4 regions of the Paraburkholderia sp. JHI2823 genome follow, and region 1 is predicted to be linked to each of the others. Evidence: predicted binding sites of a transcription regulator. Region 1 holds the regulator's gene; each other region holds the start of a gene.
The links. Region 1 encodes LexA, which represses DNA repair genes until DNA is damaged. Its sites were predicted from a motif close to ACTGTATNNNNATACAGT; they were not measured.
Positions count from the first base shown of each region.

Region 2: VSR34_RS09480 (PA0069 family radical SAM protein) is a predicted target of LexA. The motif match lies at 2,068-2,085, and genes of this name have one in related genera.
Region 3: dinB (DNA polymerase IV) is a predicted target of LexA. The motif match lies at 3,059-3,076, and genes of this name have one in related genera.
Region 4: VSR34_RS02075 (VRR-NUC domain-containing protein) is a predicted target of LexA. The motif match lies at 5,273-5,290, and genes of this name have one in related genera.

Region 1 covers NZ_JAYMRY010000001.1:189,809-197,780, forward strand. The annotation lists gene VSR34_RS00810 (sulfate ABC transporter ATP-binding protein) at 1-221, opposite strand, end outside; gene cysW (sulfate ABC transporter permease subunit CysW) at 224-1,195, opposite strand; gene cysT (sulfate ABC transporter permease subunit CysT) at 1,192-2,103, opposite strand; gene VSR34_RS00825 (sulfate ABC transporter substrate-binding protein) at 2,226-3,272, opposite strand; gene lexA (transcriptional repressor LexA) at 3,547-4,197, shown strand; gene VSR34_RS00835 (hypothetical protein) at 4,262-4,639, shown strand; gene VSR34_RS00840 (DUF2939 domain-containing protein) at 4,746-5,447, shown strand; gene VSR34_RS00845 (universal stress protein) at 5,511-5,978, opposite strand; gene nodI (nodulation factor ABC transporter ATP-binding protein NodI) at 6,289-7,203, shown strand; gene VSR34_RS00855 (ABC transporter permease) at 7,236-7,972, shown strand, end outside.
Region 2 covers NZ_JAYMRY010000006.1:100,155-108,126, reverse strand. The annotation lists gene VSR34_RS09490 (D-amino acid dehydrogenase) at 55-1,341, opposite strand; gene VSR34_RS09485 (Lrp/AsnC ligand binding domain-containing protein) at 1,520-2,008, shown strand; gene VSR34_RS09480 (PA0069 family radical SAM protein) at 2,122-3,288, shown strand; gene VSR34_RS09475 (NINE protein) at 3,306-3,779, opposite strand; gene VSR34_RS09470 (PQQ-dependent sugar dehydrogenase) at 3,950-5,023, opposite strand; gene rpsP (30S ribosomal protein S16) at 5,350-5,613, shown strand; gene rimM (ribosome maturation factor RimM) at 5,717-6,469, shown strand; gene trmD (tRNA (guanosine(37)-N1)-methyltransferase TrmD) at 6,538-7,305, shown strand; gene rplS (50S ribosomal protein L19) at 7,465-7,860, shown strand; gene VSR34_RS09445 (CoA pyrophosphatase) at 7,948-7,972, shown strand, end outside.
Region 3 covers NZ_JAYMRY010000070.1:2,324-10,295, forward strand. The annotation lists gene VSR34_RS35980 (D-(-)-3-hydroxybutyrate oligomer hydrolase) at 1-1,482, shown strand, start outside; gene VSR34_RS35985 (hypothetical protein) at 1,498-1,836, opposite strand; gene VSR34_RS35990 (GGDEF domain-containing protein) at 1,970-2,953, shown strand; gene dinB (DNA polymerase IV) at 3,260-4,429, shown strand; gene VSR34_RS36000 (aminotransferase class V-fold PLP-dependent enzyme) at 4,483-5,610, opposite strand; gene VSR34_RS36005 (hypothetical protein) at 6,111-6,242, shown strand; gene VSR34_RS36010 (SulP family inorganic anion transporter) at 6,239-7,972, shown strand.
Region 4 covers NZ_JAYMRY010000001.1:426,374-434,345, forward strand. The annotation lists gene VSR34_RS02050 (L-lactate permease) at 1-1,008, shown strand, start outside; gene bamC (outer membrane protein assembly factor BamC) at 1,106-2,350, opposite strand; gene VSR34_RS02060 (DUF2844 domain-containing protein) at 2,724-3,194, shown strand; gene VSR34_RS02065 (DUF3443 domain-containing protein) at 3,191-4,492, shown strand; gene VSR34_RS02070 (hypothetical protein) at 4,597-5,145, opposite strand; gene VSR34_RS02075 (VRR-NUC domain-containing protein) at 5,298-7,043, shown strand; gene VSR34_RS02080 (ATP-dependent DNA helicase) at 7,040-7,972, shown strand, end outside.

The sequences.
Region 1 (7,972 bases):
CGCTCGCGCGCCCCCACCTCGCCTACGTCCTGGCCTTGCAGCACGACCTGGCCCGCGTCCGCGTATTCGAGGCCCGCGATCACGCGCAGGAGCGTGGTCTTGCCGCAGCCGGACGGGCCGAGCAACGCGACGAGCTCGCCCGCCGGAAAGTCGAGCGACACGTTGTCGAGCGCGGTGAAGTTGCCGAAGCGCTTTTGCAGATTGGTGACGGTGATGGCCATCTTTATTGCTCTCCCAAATGTACCGGTTGACGCACCACGCGAGGCGCAGCGGCATGCTTCGAGGGTTGTTGCAACGCTGCGGCCGGGGGGCCGGCGTACGCGGGAACGTCGTGCGCGCCGCGCAGCTCGGCCGAAAGACGGCGCTCCGCGAGCAGCTTCAGACCAAGCGTGACGAGCGCGAGCAACGCGAGCAGCGAGGCCACGGCAAACGCCGCCGCGAAGTTGTACTCGTTGTAAAGGATCTCGACATGCAGCGGCATCGTGTCGGTCTGTCCGCGAATATGTCCCGACACCACCGAGACGGCGCCGAACTCGCCCATCGCGCGCGCATTGCAAAGAATTACGCCGTACAACAAGCCCCAGCGAATGTTGGGCAGCGTGACGCGGCGGAACATCTGCCAGCCCGAGGCGCCCAGCACGTGCGCGGCCTCTTCCTCGTCGCTGCCTTGCGCCTGCATGAGCGGGATCAGCTCGCGTGCGACGAACGGGAACGTCACGAAGATCGTCGCGAGCACGATGCCCGGCACGGCGAAGATGATCTGCACGTCGTGGTCCGCGAGCCACGGGCCGAGCCAGCCCTGCGCGCCGAACAGCAGCACATAGATGAGACCCGAGATCACGGGCGAGACCGAGAACGGCAAATCGATCAACGTGGTGAGCAGCGCCTTGCCGCGAAACTCGAACTTCGCGATCGCCCACGAAGCGGCAAGGCCGAACGCCAGATTGAGCGGCACCGCGATCGCCGCCGTGATGAGCGTGAGCTTGATCGCCGAGAGCGCGTCGGGGTCGGCTAGCGATTCGAAATAGAAACCAACGCCTTTCGAAAGCGCCTGCCAGAACACCGCGACGAGCGGCACCACCAGAAACAGCGCCAGAAACACGAGCGCGACGCCCGTGAGCAGCCAGCGCACCCAGGCGGCTTCGGTGACCGGATCCAGCCGGCGTGTGCTTCGTTGTTGCGGCAGCGTGCTCATTGCGCACCTCCCGCGATCGTTGCGCCCGCAACGGCATGCGGCGCGCCGCCCGAGGTGATACCCCGGCTCGTGCGGCGTTGCAGATACCACTGCAACGAATTGATGAGGAGCAGCATGACGAAGGAGACGCACAGCATGACCACGGCGAGCGCCGTCGCGCCCGCGTAATCGTATTGTTCGAGCTTCGTGATGATGAGGAGCGACGTGATCTCCGACTTCATCGGCACGTTGCCCGCGATGAAGATGACCGAGCCGTACTCGCCCAGCGCACGCGCGAAGGCGAGCGCGAAGCCGGTGAGCAGCGCCGGCACCAGCGCGGGCAGCACGACGCGGCGGAACGTGAGCCAGCGCGACGCGCCGAGGCACGCCGCGGCCTCCTCCTGTTCGCGCTCGAAGTCCTCGAGCACCGGTTGCACCGTGCGCACGACGAACGGCAGGCCGATGAAGGTCAGCGCCACGAGCACGCCGAGCGGCGTGAACGCGACTTTGAGCCCGAGCGGTTCCAGGAACTGGCCGATCCAGCCATTGCCCGCATAAACGGCGGCAAGCGAAATGCCGGCCACGGAGGTCGGCAACGCGAACGGCAGGTCGACGAGCGCATCGATCAAACGCTTGAACGGGAACGTATAGCGCACCAGCACCCACGCGAGCAGAAAGCCGAACACCGCGTTGATCAGCGCGGCGCCGAGCGCAGCCGTAAAGGTGAGCCGGTACGACGCGATCACGCGCGGCGACCACACGGCGCGCACGAACTGGCTCCAGTCGAGCGTCGCGGTCTTCAGGAAGGTGGCGGCAAGCGGAATGAGCACCACGAGGCTCAGATACGCCACCGTGATGCCGAGCGTGATGCCGAATCCCGGCAGCGCACTGGGCTTGCGTAATCGAAACGTCGATCGAAACGTCGTCATGCTCATCGTCCAGACATGGGTTGCGCGCGTGTTCCAACGCTGCGCCGAAAAGCGCGCCCGTGGGCGCGCTTCGTTGTTATGCGGTGGGATCGTGATCGAATCCCGACCGGTGCTGCATAGTCTTACTGCGGCTGATAAATCGAGTCGAACACGCCGCCATCGGCGAAATGCGTCTTCTGCGCGTTGGTCCAGCCACCGAACGTGTCGTCGACCGTGTAGAGCTTGAGCTTCGGAAACTTCGCCGTGAGCGCCGCGGGGACCTTGTCCGAACGCGGACGATAGAAGTTCTTCGCGGCGATCTCCTGGCCCTCTTCGCTATAGAGGAACTGCAGGTACGCTTCGGCCTCCTTGCGCGTGCCGCGCTTGTCGACGACCTTGTCCACCACGGCCACCGGCGGCTCCGCGAGAATGCTCACCGAAGGCACCACGATCTCGAACTTGTCCGGGCCGAACTCCTTGAGCGAGAGGAACGCTTCGTTCTCCCATGCGATCAGCACGTCGCCGATGCCGCGCTGCACGAAGCTCGTCGTCGCGCCGCGCGCGCCCGAGTCGAGCACCCCGGCGTTCTTGTAGAGCTTCGAAATGAAGTCCTTCGCCTTTTGCTCATTCCCGCCCGGCTGGTGCGACGCGTACGCCCACGCGGCGAGATAGTTCCAGCGCGCGCCGCCCGAGGTCTTGGGATTCGGCGTGACGATCGAGACGCCGGGCTTCACGAGGTCGTCCCAGTCCTTGATGTGCTTCGGATTGCCCTTCCTCACGAGGAACACGATCGTCGACGTGTACGGCGAGGCATTGTCGGGCAGCCGCTTTTGCCAGTCCTTCGCGACGATGCCCTTGTTGGCGAGCGCGTCGATGTCCCAGGCAAGCGCGAGCGTCACGACGTCGGCTTGCAGGCCGTCGAGCACCGAGCGCGCCTGCGCGCCCGAGCCGCCGTGCGACTGCTTGATGGCGAGCGTCTCGCCCGACTTCGCCTTCCATTGCTTGATGAACGCGTCGTTGATGTCCTGGTACAGCTCGCGCGTCGGATCGTAGGACACGTTGAGCAGCGACGTATCCGCATGAGCCGCCGGCGCCATAGCCGCGAGGCCAACGAGCGGTGCAATGCCGATGACCAGTTTTGCCGCCAGCGTCTTCAGCCAACCGGCGTTCCCCGTGTTCCTGGTGCCCATCTATCTGTTCTCCATTTTTGTCCTGCGTAGTGACAACCACTGATGGAGGCCAGTCTAGCGATCCGCTTACATCATTAAAAATAATGTTTCCTCATTCTTTAATACGCAAAAGTGGTAAAGGCGGAGGAAGTCGCTGCCGCAACACGTTTTCGGCTACCGAAGCGCCTCGAAGCGGCGCTATGGCAACGCCCGGTTGTCGAACTTCAAGTAATACTTGAAAAGCGACGGATACTGTATAAAAATACAGTTACCTGTTCAAACATACAGTGGCGCCATGACCAAACTCACCGCACGACAGCAGCAGGTTTTCGATCTCGTTCGCCGGGCAATCGAGCGCACGGGCTTTCCGCCCACGCGCGCGGAAATCGCCGCGGAACTCGGTTTCAGCTCGGCCAACTCTGCGGAGGAGCATCTGCGCGCCCTCGCGCGCAAGGGCGTGATCGAACTGGCTGCAGGCGCCTCGCGCGGCATCCGGCTCGTGCCTGGGCCCGACGACCTGCCGCACCAGTTCACGCTGCCGCATCCGGGCATCATGCAGCTCTCGCTGCCGCTCGTAGGCCGCGTCGCGGCGGGTAGTCCGATCCTCGCGCAGGAGCACATCTCGCAGAACTACATGTGCGACCCTGCGCTCTTCTCGAGCCGTCCCGACTATCTGTTGAAGGTGCGCGGCCTCTCGATGCGCGACGCCGGCATTCTCGACGGCGACCTGCTCGCGGTGCAGAAGAAGGCCGAGGCGAAAGACGGCCAGATCATCGTGGCGCGCCTAGGCGACGACGTGACCGTCAAGCGCCTGAAGCGCCGCCCGAACGGCGTCGAGTTGATCGCCGAGAATCCCGACTACGACAATATTTTTGTCGAGGCCGGCAGCGCGGATTTCGCGCTCGAAGGCATTGCGGTCGGCCTGATCCGGCCTACCGAATTCTAAGCAATCCGCTTGCGCTCATTTGCGCCCCCGTTGCGCCCCGTTTGCGCGATCTCTGGAGAGAGTCATGGAACGCCTTGCCCGCTTGCTGCCCTTCCGTCAATTCGGCCGTCTGCGCCATCTTCGTGGAATCGCGTCATGCGCGCTTCGCGAAGTCCGCGTCCCCGCCGCAGCGCTGAACCGCTCGCTTTTCGAAGAGACGCCAGGCATGGTGGCGGCCAGCACCGCCGATCTCCCGGCGCTGCCCTCGGCACAGCCGGCGTTTGCGCGCGTTTCGCTCAACAGCACGCTCAACACCGAGCAGCCCATGCGCCGGGCGCCGGTGCGCGTCTACCAGGGCCCGTCGCGGCTCATCCTCGTCGGCACGGTGGATGCGGTTTGCCGCGCGATCGACCGCTGCATCGCCGAACAGTCCACCGACCTCCCGGCGGCGCTCGCGAAGTAAGGTCGCGAGCCGGTTTTCCGCTCAAGAGGTCGCGCTCGGGATCACGTGGGGATTCTTTTCGCTGGTTTGCGGTCAACACCACGTTTGAACGATTTACCCTATCCCGATGACGGAATCCCTCACGACTCCACGTAAGACGCACGGCTGGAAAAAAACCGTTGCGATCACGGTTGCGATCGCCATGGTCGTTGCCGCGGTCGGCTACGCCTACGCGTCGCCCTATATCGCGGTGAATCGCATGAAAGCCGCGGCCGACGCGCGCGACGCCGCCACGCTCGACCAGTACGTCGATTACCCTGCGCTGCGCTTGAGCCTCAAGCAGCAGGTTGGCGAGATGCTGCAGCGGCGCATTCATGCGGAACACAGCAGTAACCCGCTGGTGATCCTCGGCGCCGTGATCGGCGCGGCGCTGATTGGCCCGCTCGTGGATGCGTACGCTACGCCTGAGGGCGTCGCCGCGCTGCTCGATGGCATGCCGCCGACGGGCAAGCCCGGCGACCGGCCGCACGCGCCATCGCCAGAGGAATCAGGCGCGCAGGCAGCACAATCGGCACAATCGGCGCAACCGGCGCAATCGGCACCCGCCCCCGCAGCGCCGCCTGCCGCGCCGCCCGCGCCGGCGTCCGGGAATCCCGCGCCCGGGGCACGGCCAGTTACCACGGCTGCCTATCGCGGCCTCAACGAGTTCGCGCTCACATGGGACCGCGGCAGTACGGGCGAGCACTATGCCGCCATCCTGCAGCGTCACGGGCTCTTTGGGTGGAAGCTCTCGGCAGTGGAGCTCAATGAAGGAAACGCCTCGAATTGAGGCGTTTGTGAAACGATGCCGGAACAGGTCCGTTCCAGGGGAACCGGGCGCGCTCCCAGCGCACTACGCGGCGGCTTGCTGCTTGTCCTCGGCAGCCGACGAACACGCCACCAGAATGCTGCACGACACGCGATCGAGCAGCGGCGTGTTGCCCGCCCCCATCCACCAGCGCGAGAGCCCGGTACGGCAGCGATGGCCCACAACCACGAGGTCGACATGCAGTTCGTTGGCCAGATTCGCAATCTCGTCGATCGGATGCCCGAACGCGAAATGCCCCTGCGCGCGCACGCCGCGCTCGGTCAGCCAGTCCACGCCTTCCTGAAGGATTTCTCGCGCCGTTTCCTCGAAGCGGCCGCAGGCCACATCGGTGAGGAGGCCGGCACTCTGCGCGATCGTCGAACGCATGTCGACGACCGACAGCAAATGCGTTTCCGCCTGCAGATCGAGCGCAAGATCAGCGCCGCAACGCAGCGCCTTGCGGCCTTCGCGCGAGCCGTCGTAACAGAGCAGAATTTTTTTGTAGCTCGCCATGATCGCTTCTCCGTGCCCGCATGATTGCCGGCTGTGCGATGCTCATCATGGTGCGCCGCAATTGCGCGTGCAAGGGCTGGAAAACGCCAGGTCAGCATCGGAAAACGCCAGATGCGCCTTGGGCGAGCCGAATACTTGTCGCGGCATGCATTAACCTCGAACAGCGCAAAGGGCCGAGAGCGGCCGCCCACTCGCTGCGCCGCAATGCACTAGAATAGGCCGCCTTGTTTCGTGCGATTGTTCGTTCAGCTCTTCGTTCGTTTTTTGTTCGACTCGCGCGCCGCCCGTTCGACTCACGTTCAACCGGTCCATGCCCGCACCCGCCATCGAATTCGAGCAGGTCTTCAAACATTACGGAGACAGGACGGTCGTCAACGGCCTGTCGTTCGATGTCCTCCCGGGCGAATGCTTCGGGCTGCTCGGCCCCAACGGCGCGGGGAAAACCACGACGCTGCGCATGCTCCTTGGCATCGTTTCGCCCGATGCCGGGCGCATCAGCCTGTGCGGGGAACCCGTGCCGGCGCGGGCGCGCCATGCTCGTCAGCGCGTCGGCGTCGTCCCGCAGTTCGACAATCTCGATCCCGACTTCACCGTACGCGAGAACCTGCTCGTGTTCGGCCGTTACTTTGGTTTATCCGCGCGTGAAACGAAAGCGCTCGTCGCGCCGCTGCTCGAGTTCGCGCGCCTCGAAAGCAAGGCCGACGCGCGCGTGGGCGAGCTTTCGGGCGGCATGCGCCGTCGTCTCACACTCGCGCGCGCGCTCGTGAACGACCCCGACGTGCTCGTGATGGACGAGCCCACCACGGGCCTCGACCCGCAGGCGCGTCACCTGATCTGGGAGCGCCTGCGCTCGCTGCTCGCGCGCGGCAAGACGATTCTCCTCACCACGCATTTCATGGAGGAGGCCGAACGGCTTTGCAATCGCGTGTGCGTGATCGAAGAAGGCCGCAAGATTGCCGAAGGCGCGCCCAAGGCGCTGATCGAAGCGGAAATCGGCTGCGATGTGATCGAGGTCTACGGACCGGACCCGGTTGCACTGCGCGACGAACTCGCCGCCGACGCAAAGCGTACCGAGATCAGCGGCGAGACGCTGTTCTGCTACGTCGACGACCCCGCGCCCGTGCATGCGAAACTGCGCCATCGATCGGACCTGCGCTACCTGCACCGGCCCGCGAATCTCGAAGACGTGTTCTTGCGGCTCACGGGCCGCGAGATGCAGGATTGACGGCGTCAAAATCCAGGATCGCCAGGGACACCATGGAGACACGCACCAGCCCCCCCGCACCCGCGCGCCCGGCCCATTCGCCGGTGCGCGAGCCCCGCGCCGCCCTGCCTTCGAACGCCACGCACTGGATTGCCGTGTGGCGGCGCAACTATCTGGTCTGGCGCAAGCTCGCCATCGCCTCGATGTTCGGCAATCTCGCCGATCCGATGATCTATCTGTTCGGCCTCGGCTTCGGGCTCGGGCTGATGGTCGGCCGCATCGACGGCGTCTCGTACATCGCCTTTCTCGCGGCGGGCACGGTGTCGTCCTCGGTGATGATGTCGGCGAGCTTCGAGTCGATGTATTCGGGCTTTTCGCGCATGCACGTGCAGCGCACATGGGAGGCGATCATGCACACGCCGCTCACGCTTGGCGACGTCGTGCTCGGCGAGGTCATGTGGGCCGCGAGCAAGTCGATGCTTTCGGGCGCGGCGATCATGGTGGTGGCCGGCATGCTCGGTTATGCGAGCTTTCCTTCCATGCTGCTCGCGCTGCCCGTGATCGCATTGGCCGGCCTCGCCTTCGCGAGCTGCGCGATGATCGTGACGGCGCTCGCGCCGTCCTACGACTTCTTCATGTTCTATCAGACGCTCGTGCTCACCCCGATGCTGCTGCTCTCCGGCGTGTTCTTCCCAATCGCGCAGTTGCCCGCGGCCGCCCAGCACATCACGCTGATGCTGCCGCTCGCTCACGCCGTTGCGCTGATCCGGCCCGCCATGCTCGACCGGCC
Region 2 (7,972 bases), on a different contig from region 1:
CAATGAAACACGGCGCCCTCGAGGCGCCGTGTTCTTTCACGCACAGAGTCTGGCTCAGGCGTAAGCCGGACGATGCGCGCCCTGCGTGGCGCCGAGGTAGCGGTGCACCGAAAGGTCGTCGGCGCGGATGGCGGGCTGCTTGCCCGAGATCAGGTCGGCGAGCAGTTGGCCCGAACCGCACGACATCGTCCAGCCGAGCGTACCGTGGCCCGTGTTCAGGAACAGGTTCGGGATCGGCGTGCGGCCTACGACCGGCGTGCCGTCCGGCGTCATCGGGCGCAGACCGGTCCAGAAGGTGGCCTGGGTCGTGTCGCCGCCGCCCGGGAACAGGTCGTTCACGCACATTTCGAGCGTTTCGCGACGCGCCTGCTTGAGCGTCTTGTCGTAGCCGACGATCTCGGCCATGCCGCCCACGCGGATGCGGTCGTCAAAGCGCGTGATCGCGATCTTGTAGGTTTCGTCGAGCACGGTCGAGACGGGTGCGGCATCGGCGTTGACGATCGGCGCCGTGATCGAGTAACCCTTGAGCGGATACACGGGGATCTTCACGAGACCTGCGAGCATCTTCGTGGAGAACGAACCGAGTGCGACCACATACGAATCGGCGCGCACGAGTTCGGCGCCGCATTGCACGCCCGCGATGCGATCGCCCGACATGACGAGGCCGTCTACCGGCGTGTTGTAGCGGAACTTGACGCCCAGTTGTTCGGCCATCGCGGCGAGGCGCGTGGTGAACATCTGGCAGTCGCCGGTTTCGTCGCCCGGCAGGCGCAGGCCGCCCGTGAGCTTGCCCGAAACCGCGGCGAGCGCCGGTTCGGCGCGGCCGAGTTCGGCTGCGGTGAGCAGTTCGTACGGAACGTTGGCGTCCTTCAGCACGGCGATGTCCTTCGCCGCGCCTTCGAATTGCTGCTGCGTGCGGAACACCTGCAGCGTGCCGCCCGTGCGGCCTTCATACTGGATGCCCGTGTCGGCGCGTAGCGCCTGCAGGCAATCGCGGCTGTATTCGGCGAGGCGCACCATACGGCCCTTGTTGAGCGCATAGCGTTCGGTCGTGCAGTTCTGCAGCATCTGCCACATCCACTGCAACTGGAATTTCGTGCCGTCGAGCCGGATGGCGAGCGGCGCGTGCTTCTCGAACATCCATTTGATCGCCTTGAGCGGCACGCCCGGCGCGGCCCACGGCGCGGCGTAGCCCGGCGAGATCTGGCCGGCGTTGGCGAAACTGGTTTCGAGCGCGGGACCGGCCTCGCGGTCGATCACCGTGACATCGTGGCCCGCGCGGGCGAGATACCAGGCGCTGGCCACACCGACCACACCACTGCCCAGGATGACGACTCGCATAGCTGCTCCATATAGATTCGTGGGGGCTATGCCGCGTTGCCGGGAGCCCGAAGCGCGGTGTTGTGGCACCGATAGGGCGGAAGGCACGAAAATCCGGGTATAGCCAGTATTTGCAGCTATACTATTGCGGTACGTCCAGGTTTTGTTATCGTATTTTTCAGGTTTTCAGGATTAAATCATGAGAACGCAGCGCCAACCGGTCCGCGCGCTCGACCGGCTCGATCACCGCATCCTCAAGCTGCTCCAGGAAGACGGCCGGATGGCCATGAAGGACCTGGCGGAACAGGTCGGGCTTTCGGTCACGCCGTGCATCGAGCGCGTGAAGCGCATGGAGCGCGACGGTGTCATCACCGGCTACTACGCGCGCGTGAATCCGTCGGTGCTGGGGGCCGCGCTGCTCGTGTTCGTGGAAATCACGCTCGACCACAAGAGCGGCAACATGTTCGACCAGTTTCGTCGCGAGGTGCAGAAGATCCCCGAGGTGCTCGAATGTCACCTCGTGTCGGGTGACTTCGACTATCTCATCAAGGCGCGCATTGGCGAGATGGCCGACTATCGCAAGCTCCTCGGCGACATCCTGCTGCAGCTGCCGGGCGCGGTGCAGTCGAAAAGCTACGTGGTGATGGAAGAGATCAAGGAGACGCTGACGATCGCCGTGGGTGAATGACGAGGCGTGCGAGGCAACTGAAAGCGCCCCGTTTTTAGGACTCGACAACGCGGCTCGATACTGTATATTTGTACAGTATCGAGCCGCGTTTCCCTGTCTGTTCCGCCTTTGCCGTGAGCGATTCCCGTCACCCCGATCCCGATGCCGATCCCGCTACCTGGTACCCCATTGCGCCGCCCACGGCACGCAAGGGGCGCGGTGCGGTCACGAACCTGCAAGGGCGCTACGAAGTCGACCAGCGTGTAGCCTTCGACGACGGATGGCAGCACCCGGGCGGCGAGGCGCCCGATGGCGAGCAAACCGTCGAGCCCGCGCTGCGGACCGAAGTTTTCGAGGAACGCGCGAAAAGCATCCTCACGCGCAACCAGTCGCCGGACATCCCGTTCAACGTCTCGCTCAATCCCTACCGCGGTTGCGAGCACGGCTGCATCTACTGTTTCGCGCGGCCCACGCACAGTTATCTCGGCCTCTCGCCGGGGCTCGACTTCGAAAGCCGCATCTACGCGAAGGTCAACGCGCCCGAACTGCTCGCAAGGGAGATCGCAAAGCCGTCCTACGAGCCTGAGCCGATCGCGTTGGGCGTGAACACCGATGCCTGGCAACCCGTCGAGCGAGAACTGCGCATCACGCGGCGCGTGGTCGAGGTGCTGGCCGAGCGCCAGCATCCGTTCGCGGCCATCACGAAGTCCTCGCTGATCGAGCGCGATCTCGACCTGCTCGCGCCGATGGCCGCGCGCAAGCAGTTCATGGCCGCGATCACGATCACCACGCTCGACGCCGAACTCGCGCGTTCGCTCGAACCGCGCGCGGCCACGCCGGCGCGACGGCTGCGCACGATCCGCACATTGGCCGAAGCGGGCGTGCCGGTGGGCGTGAGCATCGCGCCGGTGATCCCGTTCGTGACCGAGCCCGACATGGAGCGCGTGCTCGAAGCCTGCGCCGAGGCTGGCGCCACGAGCGCGAGCTACATCGTGCTGCGCCTGCCATGGGAAGTCGCGCCGCTCTTCCAGGACTGGCTGGCGGCGCACTTTCCGCAGCGCGCCGAGCGCGTGATGAGCCGCGTGCGCGACATGCGCGGCGGCAAGGACTACGAGTCGGCGTTCTCGCAGCGCATGAAGGGCACGGGGCTCTGGGCCGATCTGCTCAAACAGCGCTTTCACAATGCCGTGCGGCGGCTCGGGCTCAACGAGCGGCGCCACGGCATTCTCGACATGTCGGCGTTCGTGCAGGCTAGAGCGGTGAAAGCGGTGAGCGAAAAACCGCAGCTCGACTTGTTCTGAGCGAATGGCGCAGCCGCTTACTGCGATATCGCCTTCGCGGCTTCGACCTGGGATTCGAAGTACGTCTGGAAGGAGAGCGCGAGGCCCGTCATCAACAGGAACGCGCCGATCAGCAAAGAGAAGATCACCACGAAGATCACCGTCCAGCCCGAGCGGCTCGTCCGGCCTTTCTCCACGAACGATGCGTTGAACTGTGCATCCCATCTGTTGTCGGGGCGCAGGCCGTAGACGATCGCCGCTAGAAAGGCCGAGAGCACCGACACGGCGCCGATCATGGCGAGCACCCAGCCGGGAATCGATGCGCGTTCGGTCGCGGCGAGCAACATCACGCCGGGAATGCCAATGAGCGTGCCGAACAGGTGGGCCCATCCCCACACGTCGCGCGGGCCATACAAATAGAAGCGGTGTGCGCCGAGGCTGCCGAGCAGGAAGGCGAGCGCGGCCGTGAGCGTCTTGGAGCGAAAGCGTGCTGGGTTCTTTGGATTGGTCATGGGCAAGAGCGAGACGTGGTCGTTCGGCCGTCATGGGCGCATAGCGTCATCGCACACAGGCCGCCGCGCATTGTATGCCGCACGCCCCGCTTGCAGCACGAGCGCTCGCTCATGTACGGCACCCTACCAGTGCCGGTACCAGTGCCTGAGCGCCCCGCCGCGCACGGGCCTTATTTGCTGTAAGTCACGCGATAGATCGCGCCTGCATAGTCGTCGCTGATCAGGAGCGAGCCGTCGGTCAGCGGCAGTACATCGGCGGGCCGGCCCCACTGGGTCTCGTCGGCGTTGAGCCAGCCTTGCGCGAACACTTCTTGCCGGGCGTTCGTGCCGTCCGGGTTGGCGCTCACGCGCACCACGCGGTAGCCGATCTTCTTGCTGCGATTCCACGAGCCGTGCTCGGCGATGAAGATGCTGTTCGCGTAGTCGGCCGGGAACATCGGGCCGCTATAGAAGCGCATGCCGAGCGACGCGACGTGCGCGCCGAGCCGGGCGACCGGGGGCGTGAAGCCGCTGCACGGATGGCCCGCGCCGAACTCGGGGTCGGCCACATTGCCACCGTGGCAATAGGGAAAGCCGAAGTCCTCGCCCGTGTGCGAGAGGCGATTGAGCTTGTCGTCGGGGACGTCGTCGCCGAGCATGTCGCGGCCGTTGTCGGTGAACCAAAGCTCGTGCGTCTGCGGATGCCACGCGAAGCCAACCGAGTTGCGCACGCCGCGCGCGATAGTCTCGTAGTGGGAGCCGTCGGCATCCATGCGGCCGATCATCGCGAAATGCATGCGCTGAGGGTCGCTCACGGGGAGGCAGACGTTGCACGGCGCGCCTTGCGGCACATAGAGCTTGCCGTCGGGGCCGAACGCGATGAATTTCCAGCCGTGGTGGCGCTCGGCTGGCAGGGCATCCGTGACGACGACGGCCTTGGGCGGATTGTCGAGGTGATGGTCGATGTCGTCGAGGCGCACGATCGACGAAACCGCCGAGATATAGAGCGCACCGTTGTGCCATGCCACACCGACAGGCATCGTGAGCCCCGAGGCCACGACATGGCGCTTGCCGACCTTGCCGTTCTTCAGTTCGAGCGCGTAGACGTCCCCCTGAAAGCTCCCTACATAGAGAATACCGTTGCTCGAGAGCGCCATTTCGCGCGCGGCGGGCACGTCGGCGGTGAGCACTTCGATGTGAAAGCCCGGCGGGAGCTTGATGCGGTCGATGGGAAGCGCCGCCCAGGCGAGCGGCGCAGCGAGCAGGACGGCGGTAAAGGCGAGCCATGCCGCGACAAGGCCTTGGCGCCTGGCCGGGGCGCGGAGCGCCGAAAAAAGAGCGCTAACAGGCACGCCGCTGCCGTTACGGCGATATAGCCATTGCACGAGTTGTCCGAAAGTCGCCAAAATTCGCTCCAAGGCCCGCCCGTGCTGGGCATGGGCCGCGGTTGGGCCGCGCGTTTGCTGTCGTCTCGCGCCGCTTTCCGCGCGGGTGCGCGCAATTTCCCGTTAAGTGTTTGTTATGCCTCCAGTTTCGGGCTATAATCGCATGTTTCAGTAGTCCCGAACCCCCGGTTTTCAAGGATTTTAGTATGGTCATCATCCGTCTGGCACGCGGCGGCTCGAAGAAGCGCCCGTTCTACAACATCGTCGCCACCGATTCGCGCAACCGTCGCGACGGCCGTTTCATCGAGCGCGTGGGCTTCTACAACCCGGTCGCAACGAAGGGTGAAACGCTGCGCATCGCTCAAGATCGCGTGACGTACTGGAAGGAAAACGGCGCGCAAATGTCGCCGGCCGTCGAGCGCCTCGTGAAGGAAGCGCAAAAGACCGCCGCCGCTGCGCCGGCTGCTTAAGTCTTTTCAAGCGGTTTTTTCAAGCGTCTTTTCAGTCTGTTGTCACCGCGTACGCGCTGCATGATCGGCGTGTGCGATATCAAGCTGGTCGCAGGGGGTGCCGATGTCCGCGCATGACGCCAAATCTGCCGTAGAGGCGAACGACGCGTCGGAAGGCGGGGCGCCCAAAGCTGTGGCCGGCGAAGCCGGAAAGGCCGCGACCCGCGGCGCGCCTTCCTTTGGCGCGTTCGTGCGCAAGCCCGCGCGCGAGAGCGCCGCGAAGGTTGCCGGCGCCGCCGAAGGGTTGCGCGCCGAAACCGGGTCGAGCTGGCCCACCGACGCCGTCGAAGTCGGCGCCGTGATTGACGCCTATGGCCTCAAGGGCTGGCTGAAGATCGCGCCGCACGCGCAGGACGGCAGGGCTCTGCTTTCGGCCAGACGCTGGTGGCTGCTCAAGGGCCGCGAAGGCCAGGCGCATCGCGAGCGTCATTCCGCGCTGCGCGTGAGCGCCAAGGTTCACGGCGACAGCGTCGTCGGCCAGCTTTCGGGCGTGGCCGACCGCGACGCCGCGTTGCTGTTGCGCGGCGCGCGCGTGTACGTGAGCCGGGCCGAATTCCCGGCGCCCGCCGCCGATGAGTATTACTGGGTCGACCTGATCGGCCTCGACGTCGCCAACGAGGCGGGCATCGAGCTCGGCAAGGTCGCCGACCTGATCGACAACGGCGCGCAGTCGGTGTTGCGCGTGACGTACCCGTCGGTGGACAAGGACGGCAAGCCGGCTACCGGCGAGCGTCTGATTCCCTTTGTCGGCGTGTTCGTGAAAACGGTGGACCTGGCGGCGAAACGTATCGTCGTCGACTGGGAAGCCGACTACTAGAGCAACACGGCGGCAGCACTATGGGAACGCCGCGCGCCTTGATTCAATTTCGCTGAACGGAGAGAGCGATGCAATTCGATGTCGTTACGCTCTTTCCCGAGATGTTCCGTGCGCTGACCGACTGGGGCATCACGAGCCGGGCGGCGAAGCAGCAGCGTTACACGTTGCGCACGTGGAATCCGCGCGATTTCACGACCGACAACTATCGCACGATCGACGACCGTCCTTACGGCGGCGGCCCTGGCATGGTCATGCTGGCCAAGCCGCTCGAAGCGGCGATCGGCGCGGCGAAAGCCGCGCAGGCGGAGCAGGGCGTCGGCGCCCCGCGCGTGCTGCTGATGTCGCCGCAAGGCAAGCCGCTCACGCACGAACGCGTCATGCGGTTCGCGCAGGAGCCGGGTCTCGTGATGCTGTGCGGCCGCTATGAAGCGATCGATCAGCGTCTCGTCGACCGCTGCGTGGACGAAGAAGTGAGCCTCGGCGACTTCGTGCTCTCGGGGGGCGAATTGCCCGCGATGGCCTTGATGGACGCCGTGGTGCGCAATCTGCCCGGTGTGCTGGGCGACGCGCTCTCGGCGGTGCAGGACAGCTTCGTCGACGGTTTGCTCGACTGTCCGCATTACACGCGCCCTGAGGAATACGATGGCGTGCGGGTGCCCGATGTGCTGCTAGGCGGCCATCATGCGGAAATCGAGCAGTGGCGCCGCCGCGAGGCGTTGCGCAACACGTGGAACAAGCGGCCCGATCTGATCGAGCGGGCCAGAAAGAACAAGATGTTGAGCCGTGCCGATGAGGCGTGGCTCGCTAGTCTCGCGAAGGGCGCGAACGAAGCGTAATGCTTCGGGCGTGCGCGACGCGGGGCGTCAAGGCGGTGCCGCTTCATGCGTGAACGGCGCCAGTTGTGAATCCATCCTCTATCGGGGCCGTAGTTGCCGGGTTTCTAGCGAACTCGGGCACAGGTACGAACGCCGACAAGATGGCATAAGGAGCAATCCATGAATCTCATCGAAAAACTCGAGCAGGAAGAAATCCAGCGCGTGCTGGGCGAGAAGACCATCCCCGAATTCGCCCCCGGCGATACGGTGATCGTCAACGTGAACGTGGTTGAAGGTAACCGCAAGCGCGTTCAGGCATACGAAGGCGTCGTGATCGCGAAGCGTAACCGCGGCCTGAACTCGTCGTTCATCGTGCGCAAGATCTCGTCGGGCGAAGGTGTCGAGCGTACGTTCCAGACGTACTCGCCGCTGCTGGCCAGCATCGTGGTGAAGCGTCGCGGCGACGTGCGTCGCGCGAAGCTGTACTACCTGCGCAACCTGTCGGGCAAGAAGGCACGTATCAAGGAAAAGCTCGTGTCGAAAGACCGCGCAGCTGCTCCGGCCGACCAGGCGTAAAAGCTGTAAGAAAAAAGCACCCCTCGGGGTGCTTTTTTGCTTTTTGGCCTCAAAATAATCTCGTGTACGTGCAATCCGAGACGCCCGTTGATCCGTCCAGTATTTGAACCCG
Region 3 (7,972 bases), on a different contig from region 1:
ACGCTGATCGACGGCCGTCTCGCTAACGCCGCCACAGCCGGGCATGCGAGCATTTTCACTGCGAATGTCCCGCCTGGCGAACTGGCCGCGTATAACCAGCAGTTTCCGAATCGCTACGCGTTCAAGCACGCGCATTCCCAGCAGAATCCGGAAGAGGACTGGGGCAAGGACACGCTGGAGGCGGTCCAGTTCGCATACTGGGTGTTGAACGAGCGGTTCGGACCGCTCGTCAGCGTATCGGGCAATGCATCGCATCACGGCGTGCGCTATGCGCCTGGCGACATCATGACGATCGCGGCTTCCGTGAGCAACGGCGGCGGTGCGTCGCTTGCGGCGGCCGAGCAGGATCCGGGCAAGTGGATCACAGCCGTGGTGGTGGGCGAGCCGCAAATCAACGTCCGCATGCCCGGCAACGCGCAGGTGAAGGAAGGGGGCCAGCGTATCGCGGCGGCGGGCAAACCGCTCGCCGACTACATGACGCTCGCCAATCTGCTGCAACCCTGCGCCGCGCTCGCGGAGGCCGCCGCCGGCGCGCCCTATCTCACGGCGCTGCCCGTTGCGACGACAACGGCCATCCGCGAGGCCCGCTGCTCGTCGCTCGCGGTGGCAGGCTACATCCACGGCGCCGACACGCAGGCGCAGGCGAACGACGCGCTCGCACGTCTGCACGAAGCCGGCTACGAGGCGGATTCCGACCTGCTGCAAGCGCCGATGTGGGACTCCCAAGCCGTGCCGGCCGTCGCCGTGACCTACGCCGACGCGTACACGCGCTCGAGCGTGATCGATAACCTGTGTGGATTCAGCTTCGGCACGACAAACGCTTCCACGGGTGCCGCGGGCGTCACGCCCACGGCCTCGCCCATGCTCACCGTCTTCGGTGTGGGCAATGGTGTGCCGCCGACCAATGGGATCAATCTCGTCTATAACGTCACGCCGCCCGGCGGCGCCGACCATCGGCTGGCGACGCCCGACGCCAGCTTCGCCGGGGCCGTATGTCTGCGCGATCTGTGGACGAAGGGCGATCCGCGCATGCGCCGGAGCGTCCAGGCGATCAGCGTGAACGCGAACCTGCACGGCAAGCCCGCGATCATCGTGCAGGGCCGCAGCGATGCGCTCGTGCCGATCAATCACGCCTCGCGCGCTTACCTGGCGGCCAACAGCGAGAGGGAAGGCTCGCGCAGTCAGTTGTCGCTGTACGAGGTGACGAACGGGCAACACTTCGACGCGTTTCTTCCCGTGGCCGGCTTCGCTAGCCGATTCGTGCCCGTTCACTACTACAACATCGAGGCGCTCAATCTGATGTGGCGTCACCTGAAGAACGGCACGCCGCTGCCGCCGTCACAGGTGATCCGCACGATACCGCGGGGCGTCGGGCCGAGTGGCACGCCGCCGCTTGGCGTGGCGAACCTCCCCGCCATTGTCGAAAATCCGGGCAGCAATGCGATTCATGCGAGCAACGGCGTCGTGAACGTGCCGCATTGACACGCCCTGGCGACGTCATCTGATTGATGTCGCAACTAAATCGACTACGGGGCTTTTCGGCGCCTCGTAGTCGAGAATCAATGCGCCTCGCAACGCGCTGTCGAAATGTACAGTACCGGGACGCCTTTTATGCGTCCGTTGAGCGCCCTTGCGCGACGGCATTTGCCTGTATTTTTCGCGCCCCGCTTCTCTCCGGCCAAAGAGGCCAATCATCACCCATAAAATCCTCATGTAATTTCTACTGCGGGCATCGCTGCGACGCGCCGGGATGTGGTATATAAACCCGACGCCCCCTCGTTGGATCCGCATGCCGCTTTTCGATTTGCGCACCGTCATCTTGATGTCTTCGGTCATGCCGGGACTCATGGCAATCGCCCTCTTTTCGCTCGCGCGAAGCTTTCCTCAGAACATACGCGGAGTCCGCCACTGGGCTTTCGGTGCGCTGGTGGTCAGCGTGTCGGCCATCCTTCTCGCGTTGCGCGGCAGCGTGCCGGACTGGCTGTCGATCCTCGTGGCGAATTGCGGAATTCTCTTTGGCACCGGGCTGGCACTCGTCGGCTCGCAGCTTTTCTTCGGGCGACGACCGCGTGGCCGCTTCGTCGCAATGCTGCTCACGATCGGCGCTGCCGGTACGGCCTGGTTGTGGCTGGTCCATGAATCGCTCGCGGGCCGTACCATCCTGATCACTGGCGTGCTGACGGTGCTCTACGGTATGCACGGCATCCTCCTGCTGCGCGTCGGGCGGCCGAATCGCCCGGCCCTCTCCGTTGGCGTGCTGCTTCTGGCCGAATCCCTTGTGGCAGGTGCGCGCTGCATCACCGCCGCGCTTGCGACAGAGCGCTTGCCCGATCTTTTCGATCCCGGTTCGATACAGACGTTCTATCTCACCGCAGGAGCGGCGTTCTCGCTGCTCGTAACAGTGGGTCTTCTGCTGATCGCGACGGAACGACTACGCACCGAGCTTGAACGGCAGTCATACTGTGATCCCCTGACAGGTCTGCTGAACCGCCGCGCGCTGGCGCTCGCGTTCGAAGACGAACAGGAGCGGGCAAAACGCAATGGTGGCGTTCTCTCCATGCTGCTGATCGACCTCGACCACTTCAAGCGCGTGAACGACGAGCACGGGCACGACGCAGGGGACCGCGTGCTGATCGATTTCGCGCAACGCGCCAGCGAAGTGGTGCCGCAATCGGCTTATCTTGCGCGCTGGGGTGGAGAAGAGTTCGCTGTGCTGCTGCCGTCCCTCTCCTTGCAAAGCGCTTACCAGCTGGCAGGGGCCATCTGCGCGCGGATTGCCGAGCCCGTGCGCAGACCAGGCGTTAGCTACACCTGTAGCGCGGGCGTTGCTTGTCTCGCCGCCGCCGAAGCGACAATCGAACAGCTCGCGCGCGACGCCGACAATGCGCTTTATCGCGCCAAGCATCTGGGCCGCAACCGCGTCGAGATTTGCGACCGCGCATTTGCGGCCTGACGCGAGTAGGGTTTTGCGTTCGCCGCATCCGCGCCAGCGGCATTCGATTCTCCAGGTCGCGCGCAAACAGCCGGACGACGCAAAAGCGAGCAACCATCGTGATATACTGTACAAATATACAGTACTTTCTATAGGCTCGAATTCAGGAGCGACGATGCCGCGCGCTTCGATTATTCAACCGTTCATTGGACTCAGCGGCGACGTAGTCCAAACCCATGGTGTGCTCACCGAGAAATCCAGAAACCATGAGCCAGTTTATTTGCCGATCCTGGTGAATCGTTTGAGCCTCCTGGCAGAAAGGCAAACGTGAATCCACCGCCGTTACGTCGCATTGCGCATGTCGATATGGATGCGTTCTATGCTTCGGTAGAACTGCTCCGGTATCCAGAACTGCGCGGCAAGCCGGTTGTCATCGGAGGTGGCCGCAATGCCACGCCGGAACTGCGCCCCGATGGCACGCGCCGCTTCGCGCGGCTGCGCGACTACGCGGGACGAGGCGTCGTGACAACGTCGACTTACGAGGCGCGGGCGTTCGGGGTGTTTTCCGCAATGGGCATGATGAAGGCCGCGCAACTCGCGCCAGATGCCATTCTTTTGCCAACCGATTTCGACTCGTATCGACGCTACTCGCGTCTCTTCAAGGATGCCGTTCGAACCTTCACGGACCGAATCGAGGACCGGGGCATCGACGAGATATTCGTCGACCTCACGCTGGTGGAGGGCGAATCGCGCTCGCTTGGCCTGCGCATCAAGAATGCGGTTCGCGAAGCCACGGGCCTAACGTGCTCCATTGCGATTGCACCGAACAAACTGCTTGCAAAGATCGGCTCAGAACTGGACAAACCCGACGGCCTCACGATTCTCTCGATGTCGGACCTCGAGTCGCGCATCTGGCCGCTAGCCGCAAAAAAGGTCAATGGCATCGGGCCGCGCGCTAGCGAACGTCTGGCTGAGCTCGGTATCTCGACGGTCGGTGATCTCGCGCGCGCCGATCTCGGGCTGCTACAGGAAAGCTTTGGGCGCACCTACGCCGCGTGGCTCGCGCGAATCGCACACGGCTTGGATGACCGTGAGGTCGTGGTGTCGTCGGAGCCAAAGTCAATGAGCCGCGAAACCACTTTTGAACGCGACATGCACGTCGAACGCGATCGCGCGGTCCTGACACCCGCGCTGACTCAGCTTTGCGAAAGAGTCGCGGACGATCTGGATCGCAAGGGCTATTGCGGTCGGACGGTGGGCGTCAAAGTCAAATTCGCTGACTTCAAAATCGTTACCCGGGATATATCGCTGCCTGTGGGTGTTCGCGATACGGCCAATATCCGGCGCGCCGTCGGCGCATGTCTGAAGCGTATCGAACTGGATCGGCGCATCAGGCTCATTGGCGTGCGCGTCAGTGCGCTTGAACGTCGATCGGCCGACAACCCCGATGGCCCTGATACGGGCCCGATCCAGGGCGAGCTGCCCTTCGATTGCTAACGTGCGCTAGCAATCGAGGAGCGAGCCATGGGCGCTGACTTCCGAAGAGCAAGCTAGAGAATGCGGTCCAATGCTTTGGCGAACCTGGCAACCGTGCCTTCGACGTCATGCAGCTTGTCCAGCCCGAACAGGCCGATGCGGAAGGTCTTGAAATCCGCTGGCTCGTCGCATTGCAAGGGCACGCCGGCCGCGATCTGCACGCCCGCATCGGCGAATTTCTCGCCGGACCGTATGCCGTCGTCGTCCGTGTAGCTGACGACGACGCCCGGTGCCTGATAACCTTCGGCCGCCACGCTTCTGAAGCCCTTGCTGACCAGAAGCGAGCGAATGCGCGAACCGAGTTCGAGCTGCTCCGAGCGCACCTTTTCGAAACCGTATGCCTCGGTTTCTTTCATCACGTCGCGCAGCGTCGCGAGACTGTCCGTGGGCATCGTGGCGTGGTACGCAAATGCGCCGCTCTCGTAGGTCTCCATGATCTGCAGCCACTTGCGAAGATCGCAGGCGAAACTGGTGCTGGTCGTTGCGTCGATTCTTTCGCGCGCGAGAGGACTGAGCATGACCATCGCGCAGCACGGCGAGGCACTCCACCCCTTTTGCGGCGCACTGATGAGCACGTCGACACCGGTGGCCTCCATGTCGACCCAGACCGTGCCGGAGGCGATGCAATCCAGCACGAACATCCCGCCGGCAGCATGCACAGCGTCGGAAACCTCGCGCAACCACGCATCGGGCAGCATCATCCCGGATGCCGTTTCGACGTGCGGCGCAAAGACCAGATCCGGCTTGTGTTGCCTGATCGCGGCGACCACGTCTTCGATTGCGGGCGGTGCATAGGCGGCCTGCCTTCCTTGCTCGACCGGACGCGCCTTCAATACCGTCGATTCGGACGGAATGCTGCCCATGTCGAAAATCTGCGACCAGCGGAAACTGAACCAGCCATTGCGGATGACCAGACACTTCTTGTTCGTCGCGAACTGCCGTGCCACGGCTTCCATGCCGAATGTACCGCTGCCCGGGACGACGACGACCGATCTCGCGTTGTAGACGTTTTTCAGGACGGCGGAAATATCGCGCATGACGCCCTGGAAAAGCCGCGACATATGGTTGATGGACCGATCTGTGTATACGACTGAATATTCGAGGAGTCCCTGGGGGTCGACATCGGGAAGTAAACCTGGCACGCTCGCCTCCGGTAGAGGATGAATACGGTTAGCGATACTGGTGATTCGATACCGCTGCAACAATGCGAATAGGCTTCATGTTTGGCTCGACGAAAGCAGATTCTAGCGAAAGCCGAACGCAGCCTGGGGAATCTTTGCAAGCATCGCTTGGGTTCGATAACCCGTGACAGTTGTGCGACGCAGCAGAATCAGTCCTCCGAGGAAGGATCAATGAGGCACAGCGACGACCCGAATATACCGGACTGGCTCGTCGTCTGCCGCACGGCACGGCTCCGAATGAACGGATGAGAAGGAATATGTGTGATAACGCAACGTGGAATCTCTGCAATCTTCTAGCGTCTTCTTGACTGCCTTGACTGCGCGGCCCGTCGCTGACGGCATGCTCGCGCGCCGATCCTCCCTGGTTCTCGACTATTGACTACAGCCGCAAAAAAGGCGACCGTATCCCTCTTGCTTCTGATTCGCTGTTGTCTCGATCAGTCTAACCATCCGAGGTAACCATGTGGATCGAAAACGCCTTGAGAAAGAGGCCGTTCGAGCGCGCCGGCGCAAGCCAACAGGCGATTGCCGATAACCTCATCGCCAACGCGCCGGTCAGCAGCCTCATCACTCCCGTGGAGGCAGCGACATGAAACCGGTGACACCGATACCTGCGCAACCGCATCGCATGCCATTTTTGCAGGGGCTTTTGCCCGTCAATCCCGGGCAATTGCCGCACGACATCATCGCGGGAATCACGCTGGCGGCACTCGGTATTCCGGAGGTGATGGGCTACACGAAGATCGCCGGCACGCCCACCGTCACGGGCCTTTATACGATCCTGCTGCCGCTCCTCGCATTTGCCATTTTCGGCGCTTCGCGTCAACTCGTCGTCGCCGCGGATTCCGCCACGGCCGCTATTCTTGCGGGCACGCTCACGACCGTCGCTGCATTGGGCAGCAAGGAATATGTGGGCCTGACGAGTACCGTCGCCTTGACCGTTGCCGTGATGCTGATGATCGCGCGCGTCTTCCGCCTGGGTTTTCTGGCCGATTTTCTTTCGCGCAGCGCATTGATCGGATTCCTGACGGGCGTGGGCATCCAGGTCGCGGCCGGCGAGCTCGCCGGGCTGATCGGACTCGCGAAGCAGGGACATGGTCCGTTGATGCAGATTCTCTCAGTGTTCCAGCGCATCGCCCAGGCCAACTATCCGACCACGCTGCTTTCAATCGCCGTCCTCGCCGTGATCATCGGGTGCAAGCGGATCGCGCCGCGCGCGCCAGGTGCGCTCATTGCCGTGATCGGTTCCATCGTGGCAAGCGGCGTGTTCAATTTCGCCGCACACGGCATTTCGATAACGGGTGAAGTGCCAGGCGGCCTCCCCTCGTTGTCCCTTCCGCCATTGCCGATAGGCAAGCTCGACCAGGTGCTGGGGACAGCCGCTTCATGCTTCATCGTGATCCTTGCCCAGAGTGCGGCGACGGCCCGCGCGTATGCCAACCGCTACAACGAAAAGGGCGACGACAACGCGGACATTATCGGGCTCGCCGCCGCGAACGCGGCAGCGGCGTTCACGGGCACGTTCGTCGTGAACGGCAGTCCCACCAAGACCGAAATGGTCGACGACGCAGGCGGACGTACCCAGGCCGCGCATTTGACGACGGCTGTCATCGTGCTGCTGGTGCTGCTCTTTCTCACGAAGCCGCTGAGCTTTCTGCCTGCTGCCGTATTGTCGGCCATCGTCTTCATGATCGGCGTGAAGCTGATCGACGTGAAAGGCATGGTCGAACTGTTCCGCATGCAGAAAGACGAGTTCGTCGTGGCGTTGCTCGCGGCCGGCGTGGTCGTGTTCGTCGATGTGATGCACGGCATCCTCGCGGCCATCGTGCTTTCGCTCATCGCACATGCGCGGCATAGCTATCGCCTGCGCACGCGCGTGCTGACGCGTGGCCCCGACGGAAACTGGGTCGCGCGTCATGTCGAGCCGAACGTGCTCGCGGCGCCCGGCATCGTCGTCTATCGTTTCGAAGCAGACCTTTTCTATGCGAACACCGGCCGCTTCACGGAAGAGGTGCTGAGACTGGTCAACGAGGCGAGTCCGCCGCTGCGTTGGGTGGTGATCGACGCTTCGGAGATCAACAATATCGACTACACGGCAGCCAAGACACTGATCCAGTTGGGTAGCGAACTCGACAAGCGCGGCGTCGGTATTGCCGCCATCGCCATTCCCGCCGGTGTGCGGCATGAAGTCGAACGTTACGACGCGCTGCGTACTGCCAACGCGCATCGCGAGATCTTCGCGACGGTTGATCAAGCCATTGAGACACTGAGCAAGATGTCGCCCACCACGCCCGCCGCTTCTACGGGCGACAAAGCCGACTGA
Region 4 (7,972 bases), 240 kb from region 1:
CAGCTGCCGTTCTTTGCGCTGCTGCTGCCGTTTTATGTGATTGGGATCTACGCGGGCGTGGGCGGCATGCTGCGCGTCTGGCCCGTGCTGCTGGTGTCGGGCGGCAGCTTCGCCATCACGCAGTTCATCACGGCCAACTTCATCAATTACAGCCTCACCGACGTGCTCTCGTCGCTCGTCTCGCTGATCCTCACCATCCTTTTCCTGCGCGTATGGAAACCCGTGACGGATCCTCACTTCGCCATCAAGGTCGATCGCGCCAACGAAGCGCGCGGCGCGGTGTCGGGTGCGCAAGGCTGGTATCCGTGGATCATCGTCGCGGCCGTCGTGATCATCTGGACGGTCGCGAAGGTCTTCACGATCGGCGAGGTGAAGGTGCCGTGGCCCGGTCTCGACAAGGCCGTCTACATCACGCTCTACAACACGCCGTACGGCGCAATCTGGGACTTCCAGCCGCTCGCCACCGGCACGGCCATTCTCGTTGCGGCGATCATCACGGCGTTCGTCGTGCGCCTGAAGCCCGCGGACTTCGGCGGCGCAATCGTCGATACGTGGGTGCAGACGCGCATCGCCATCCTGACCGTCGCGACCATCGTCGGGCTCGCGTTCCTCATGAACTACTCGGGGCTCACCTATACGCTGGGCCTCGCCGTCGCTTCGGTCGGCGCGTTCTTTCCGCTGGTTTCAGCCTTCCTCGGCTGGGTCGCGGTGTTCCTCTCGGGTAGCGACACTTCGGGCAATGCGCTGTTCGGCAACCTGCAGGTGGTGGCCGCCAAGCAGCTCAACCTCAACCCCATTCTCATGGCGGCGACCAACTCCTCGGGCGGCGTGATGGGCAAGATGATCTCGCCGCAGAACATCGCAACGGGCGTTGCCACCACCGATCTCAAGGGCAAGGAAGGCCACGTATTCGCGAAGACCTTCAAGCACTCCATCCTGTTGACGGTGCTGCTCGGCGTCCTCGTGTGGCTGCAGCAGAACGTGCTGACGTGGATGATTCCGCACTGAGCCGCCGCCCGTCGGCGCACGCATGAAAAAACCCGCCTGCGCGGCCAGGCGCAGGCGGGTTTTTTCGTCAGCCAGCGGGCGCCGGCCTGTGCGAGGTTTAGTGGAGTTCGTCGACCACGAGGCTCATGATTTCCTGCGCAGGGCGCGAGGAATCAATCTGCCCGTTGTCGTCCACGATTGCCACGCGCGTCTGGTTGTCGGTCACGGCGCGCACGTTGAGCTTGTACTGCTTGGCAACCTTCTCCTTGCGACCGTGGAAGACCTGGTTCCAGAAGCCCTGCTCGTCCGAACTCAAGTCCTTCGGGTCGACATAACGCACGTAGTAGATGCCCTTCGTGCGGTCGCGGTCGTCCACGGTGAAATTGGCGCGGTCGAGCGCGATGCCCACGCGCACCCACGCGCGATCGTACGGCTCGCCCAGCGTGAGCTCAGTTGAGCTGTACTGGCCGGACGTGCCCTGCGCATCACCCTTTGACGCACCGCTGCCCGACTGCCCGCCCACGGCCGCGACATTCTGCGCGGCGACGGCTGCTGCGGCGGCGTCCCCGCCCTTCGACTTCGCGGCGGTGCCCTTGCTGTTCGCCTTGGCGTCGGCTTCGGCTGCGACCTGCGCGTCGGGCACGCCCGGCTTTGCGTTCGCGAGCGTCATCATGAGGCGCTTGAGGTACTCCGCTTCGAGCGCAGGATCGTTGGGCTTCGGCACCCACTTGCTCGTCTCGTTGTTGGTACCCGAGAGCTGCTCGCTCAGCCCCTTCTGGCTGATGAACACATACGTGCCGCCACTGGGCGACGTTTCGAGGCGCGTGCGGTACTTGTTGCGCTCAGCGGTCACGTACGAGTTCCCCGTGGCCCACGAAAGCGTGTTGCGGATGAGACCGTCGCTGATCTTCGGATGGGTTTCGTTCCAGTCCGTTTCCATCACGCCCTTGTCGCGCTGGTCGACCACGAGCAGGAAACCTTGCTCCTGCCAGAAGCGGCGCACCTGCGCCCACACCTGGTCGGGCGTGCGGCTGTCGATGACGAGCCAGCTTTCCGTGCCGTCGCGCTGGATGTGCATGCCCGGCACCTGCGGAACCACCTGGGTCTGGTCGGACTGCGGCGCGGCGGCCTGGGTCTGCTTGAGCGAGGACAGCGAGGTCTCGCCACCTTGCGGCGCCAGCGAGCGCTGGTCGGACGCTTCGTCGAGCATGTTCGGCGGCACGGCGAGCGACGACTGCTTCGCCTTGGCGTCACTACGGTAATCGATCTTGCCTGGCGTCGGCGAGCTGCAGCCGGCGACCAGCCCGCCCGCCATCAGAAGCGCCAGCGCGCGTGCGGCAAGACGTTGATGAAAATCACTCATGTTCGGGTAATCCCTTCGGCTACGCCACGGCCAGTTTGCGTGGATCAACCAAACATTTTACCGGCCAGGCGGCCCGCTGTGCAAAAACTGCGGAGGGACTTCATGTCCTCGCGTGACGACCTCCGTCGTGGGCGTCCGCATCGCCCGAACTGTCGACCCGTAACATTTCTCCACATTTGAGCCGAGGCAATCCCGCCCTTGTCTCGCCTGCATTTCCCTTTTATTTCAATGAACTAGCGGCGAACCGCGACTGAACGCGACGTTGCGCTCGGCCGCCATGACAGCGCGCACCTCTTGCGAAAACGACCCCGGTGCTAATTTCGCTTCGAAATCTCAAAAAAGAAGTTCACACAAAGCAGGACCGGAGAGCGTCATGAAAACTTACAGCTTCGCCCAGGCGGGCCGCGCCGCGGCCTTCTCCTGCGCGCTCGGTAGCCTCGGCATCGCCACCACCGCATACGCCGCGCTCGGCGACATCGCGGCAATGCCTGCCGGCGCCGTCACACGCGCCGTTTCGGGCGGCGCCGCTCGCGTTGTCAGTTATGTCGACGCGAGCGGCACGAGCGTCAGCGAATATGTCGCCGGCGGCACCGGGACGGTGTTCGCGTACACGTGGCAAGGGCCCGCGCAGCCCAACCTGGAAATACTGCTCGGCCGCTATGCACCCGACTGGCGCAGCGCGGCCGCTGCGCTGCACGCGGCCGGCGGCGACGACCTGCACGCTGCGCGTGTCGACGGCTCGCAGGTCGTAGTCGAGACGGGCGGCCACATGCGCGCGTACGCAGGACGCGCGTGGCTACCCGCCGCGCTACCCGTCGGCATCGGCGAGGGAGATTTGCAATGAGCGACCTCCCCCACCCGCGGCTTTCCTGTCTCGCCCGCGCCCGGCTGGGCGCCGGAGTCGCCGGCTTTGCGCTCTGCGCGCTGCTGGCCGCCTGTGGCGGCGGCGGCTCCGGCACTGCGTCGGGCAATGCAACGGCATCAGCGAGCGCGACACCCAAGGCGAGCACGCCGTCGCTCGCCAGCACGGGCAACCCGAGCGGCACGGTGCCGCAATCGGCCACGCCGAACGTCCTTGCCGTGACGGTCGGCCCCACGCCCACCTCGACGCGCAACATGCTGATGGCGAGCGTCACGGTCTGCGTGCCGGGCACCGCGACCTGCGCAACCGTCGACAACGTGCAAGTCGACACGGGATCGCAGGGCTTGCGCCTGCTCGCCTCGGCGCTGCCAGCGGGCTTCGCGCTGCCCGCAGTGACGGCTGGCGCGGGTGCCGACATCGCTGGCGAATGTTCGGTATTCGGCACGGGCTACACGTGGGGCGCCGTACGGCGCGCCGACGTGAAGCTCGCGGGCGAGGTCGCCGCCTCGCTGCCGATCCAGCTCATCGCGGACCCGGCGGTGCCCGCCGTGCCCTCCGGTTGCTCCGGGCTCGGCCTCGCGATGAATAGCGCCGCCACGCTGCACGCGAACGGCATTCTCGGCATCGGACCGTTCAGCGAGGATTGCGGCGTCTCCTGCGTGAACACATCACAATCCGCGTGGTACTACGCGTGTCCCGCGAGCGGCTGCACGGCGAGCGTGCAACCGCTCGCGCAGCAGGTCGGCAACCCGGTCGCGGGCTTTGCCGCCGACAACAACGGCGTGGTCATCGCGCTGCCCGACGTGGCCGCCGACGGGTCGTCTACGGTTAGCGGGTCGCTGATCTTCGGCATCGGCACGCAGGCGAACAACACGCTCGGCAGCGCGACCGTGCTGCACGCAAACGCGAACACCGGCTATGTGAAGACGACGACGTCGGATGGCACCGTCTACTCGCAGAGCTATCTCGACACGGGCTCGAATGCGCTGTACTTCAACAGCTCGACCATGGCGCGCTGTGGCATCTGGTATTGCCCGAGTTCTCCTGTCAGCCTCGCCGCCACGATCACCGGACTCGATGGCGTGAGTGCTTCCGTGGCTCTCTCGGTGACGGGTCCGGCAACGCTTCTCGCCACCGGCAACTGGGCGTTCAGCAATCTCGCGGGCTACAACGCCTATGCGTTCGACTGGGGACTGCCATTCTTCTTCGGGCGGCGTGTGTTCACGGCGATCGAGGCGCAGGCCACGCCTGCGGGCAATGGGCCGTACTTCGCGTTCTGAGCGCGGCCTCAGCGACGAGATTGCCGTGACACGCGAGTCACGGGCGAGTCAGAAATGACGAAGGCCTCTTGCGAGGCCTTGGTGTAACGGCACGGCGGTTCGCCTCAGTCGCTTTCGGCGTTCGCGTCCGGCGTGGTCTTCGCGAGCGGCGCGGGGGCGAGCCAGCGGAACGTCGCCAGGCCGGTTTCGTTGAACGTGCACTCCGCAGCCGTTGGCGTGACCGGGGCTTTCTTGATGCCGAGTTTTGCGGCAAGTGCCGCGACCGGCGTGGTCGGTTTGTCCTCCACGCCAGCGCCCGCCGTTGCGCCGGGCGCCGTCGGAACGGACATCGTGCCGGGCAACGCCGCGGCCTGTGCGACCGGTGCGGTGGCCGTCGTCGCGTGCGGCGCACTCGCCGCCGTGGGCGATGACGCTTGCGCCGAAACCGCGGCGTCGGACGCGGCCCCATGATCGACCTGCCCTTCGACCACGACGCGCGCGCCGCGCCAGGTCGTCGCGCTATGCGTGACCTTCAGCCCGCCGAAGGCCGTAGCGGCGAGCCGGTTGCGCATCTCCTCTTCGCAGGCGCTGGTGTTGCGGTACTGCGCCGCGCATCCCGCGAGCAGCGTGATCGCGGCCGCGAGGCCGGCGAAGCATGCGTTACGTTTGTTCATCGCTCTTCCGTTTTCAGGCTGCGGCAATTGTAGCGTAGGTCAGGGGAATCCCTTACGGCGCTCGAGCCCCCCGTTCGCCCTCGCGCCCGTGCACAACCGGACAGCGGCGCAGCCTGCTATCATCGCCGCTGTATATCCGTACAGTACCGCGCGTGCTTCCCGACTCTCCCGATCCGTTCTACTACCTCGCGAACTTCGAGCGCGCGCTGGCGTGGCTCGACGAGCGCTGCGCCGACCTGTTCGACGACGCCGAGCGCCGCTTTGCCGCCGACTTCGCGCACTTGCCGCGCGCCTCGCGCGCGCTCTTCGTGCGCATGCTGATGCGCAAGGGGCCGCATTTCCGCGCAAGCCGCCTCGCATACGAGGAGATCGGCTGCCCGCGCGCAGCGGCGGCACCGCTCGTCGCGGCGCGCTGGATCGACGACGCGCCCATGCTCGACCTCGCTGCCCTCGCCCCGCTTGTAATGAAGGCCGAATTGCAAGCGCTCGCCACACGCCTTGGCATCGCGCTCGAACCCCGCGCCACGCGTGCGGCCATGCTCGCCGCGCTTGGCTCACACTATGCCGCCGCGCCCCAGCCTCGTGCGTGGGACGCCTGGTTCCCCGCTTCGCCCGACACCGTGTTGCTGTTCACCGCCGCGCCGCTCTGCGAGCGCCTGCGGCTCATGTTCTTCGGCAACCTGCATCAGGACTGGTCCGAGTTCGTGCTCGCCGATCTCGGCGTCTATCGCTACGAGAGCGTGCCGCTCGACGATGCGTCGCGCGCGTTCCAGCGCCGCGAGGATATCGACACCTATCTCGCGCTGCGCGATTGCCGCGACGAACTAGACCGTGCCGCACAGGCCGCGGACTCCAATGGCGCCTGCGCACTCAACGCCGCCATTGCGACGACGCTCGCCGCGCTCGACGCGCTTGCCCCGCGCACGCAGGTCAACGCGTGGCTGCGCGCGCGTCATGACAAGCTGCGTCACGCCGCGGGACTCGCCGCCGAGCGCGCGGGCGACCCCGAACTCGCGTGGCGCGCGTATCTCGACTGCGGGCATCCCGAATCGCGCTACCGGCGCGTGCGCGTGCTCGAACAGTTGGACCGCCGGGACGAAGCGCTCGCGCTCGCAACGGCCATTGCCGAAGCGCCCCTTAACGAAGAAGAGGGCCAGCGCGCGGCGCGCACGCGCTCACGCCTCGCACGCACGCGCGCGAAGTCGAAAGCGACAGCGGAGCCGGGGTTCGCGCAGCGCGAACTGGCGCTGGTTGCAGCGCCTGCGGGACTGCGCGTCGAAGAAGCCGCCCGGCTCTCGCTAACCACGGCGCAAGCGCCGGTGTTCTACGTGGAGAACACGCTGATCAACGCCCTTTTCGGCCTGCTCTGCTGGCCCGCGTTGTTCGCGCCGCTGCCTGGCGCGTTCTTCCATCCGTTCCAGCGCGGCCCCGCCGACCTGCACGCAGCCGATTTCGTCGCAAGGCGTGCTTCGCAGTTCGAAGCATGTCTCGCCGAACTCGATACCCACGCGTACCGCGATTCGATCCTGCGGCGCTATGCGGACAAGGCCGGCATTCAGTCGCCCTTCGTCGCATGGCCCGCGTTGAGCGGCGAGCTGCTTGCGCTCGCGCTCGATTGTTTCCCCGCCGCCCATCTGCGCCTCTGGTTCGAGCGGCTGCTGCGCGAGCCGGTTGCGAACCGTTCGGGTCTGCCCGACCTCGTGCGCTTCTGGCCGCACGAGGGGCGCTACGAGCTCATCGAAGTAAAAGGGCCCGGCGATCGTCTGCAGGACAACCAGCGCCGCTGGCTTGCGTATTGCGCGCAGCATGGCATGCCCGTCTCGGTCTTGCTGGTGCGCTGGCCCGACTCTGACTCTACCGGCACAGCCGCCGCCTCGCAGGCGTTGCGCGCGCCATGAGCTACACCGTCGCCGTGCGCACGCTATGCGAGTTCACCGCCAAACGCGGCGACCTCGACTTGCGCTTCACGCCGTCTCCCGACGCGAGCGATGGCCGCGCCGGCCACGCCGCCATCGCCGCACGGCGCCCGCCGGGCTACGAGACCGAAGTCGCGCTTTCGGGCACATTCGAAACGCTGACGGTGCGCGGCCGCGCCGACGGCTACGACCCGGCGCGCCGCAGGCTCGAAGAGTTCAAGACCTATCGCGGCGATCTCGAAGCGATGCGCGAAAACCAGCGCGCGCTGCACTGGGCGCAGTTGCGCGTCTATGGGGCGCTCCTGTGCGAAAAGCTCGGCCTCGAGGCGCTCGAACTCGCGCTCGTCTACTACGACATCGGCTCGGGCCGCGAGACGGCGCTCGTCGAACACGCCAGCGCTTCGGAGCTGCGCGCCGCGTTCGAGACGCAATGCCGCCGCTTCGTTGCATGGGCCGACCAGGAATGCGGCCATCGGGCTGAGCGTGACGCCGCACTCGCCACGCTGTGCCTGCCGCACCCTTCGTTTCGACACGGCCAGCGCGAGCTCGCCGAGGCCGTCTGGCGCGCGGCCACCCAGGGGCGCTGCCTGCTGGCGCAGGCGCCGACGGGCATCGGCAAGACCATCGGCACGCTGTTTCCGCAGTTGAAGGCCTGCCCACGCGCCGCGATCGACAAGGTCGTGTTCCTGAGCGCGAAAAGCTCGGGACGCCAACTGGCGCTCGACGCCCTAGCCACGCTCGCCGGCGCTAACTGCGCCCCGTCCCCCGATGCAGCAGGTAGAAGGTTGCCGCTGCGCGTACTCGAACTGGTTGCGCGCGAGAAGGCGTGCGAGCATCCCGAAGCGGCGTGCCATGGCGAATCGTGCCCGCTGGCGCGGGGTTTCTACGACCGCTTGCCCGCCGCGCGAGCG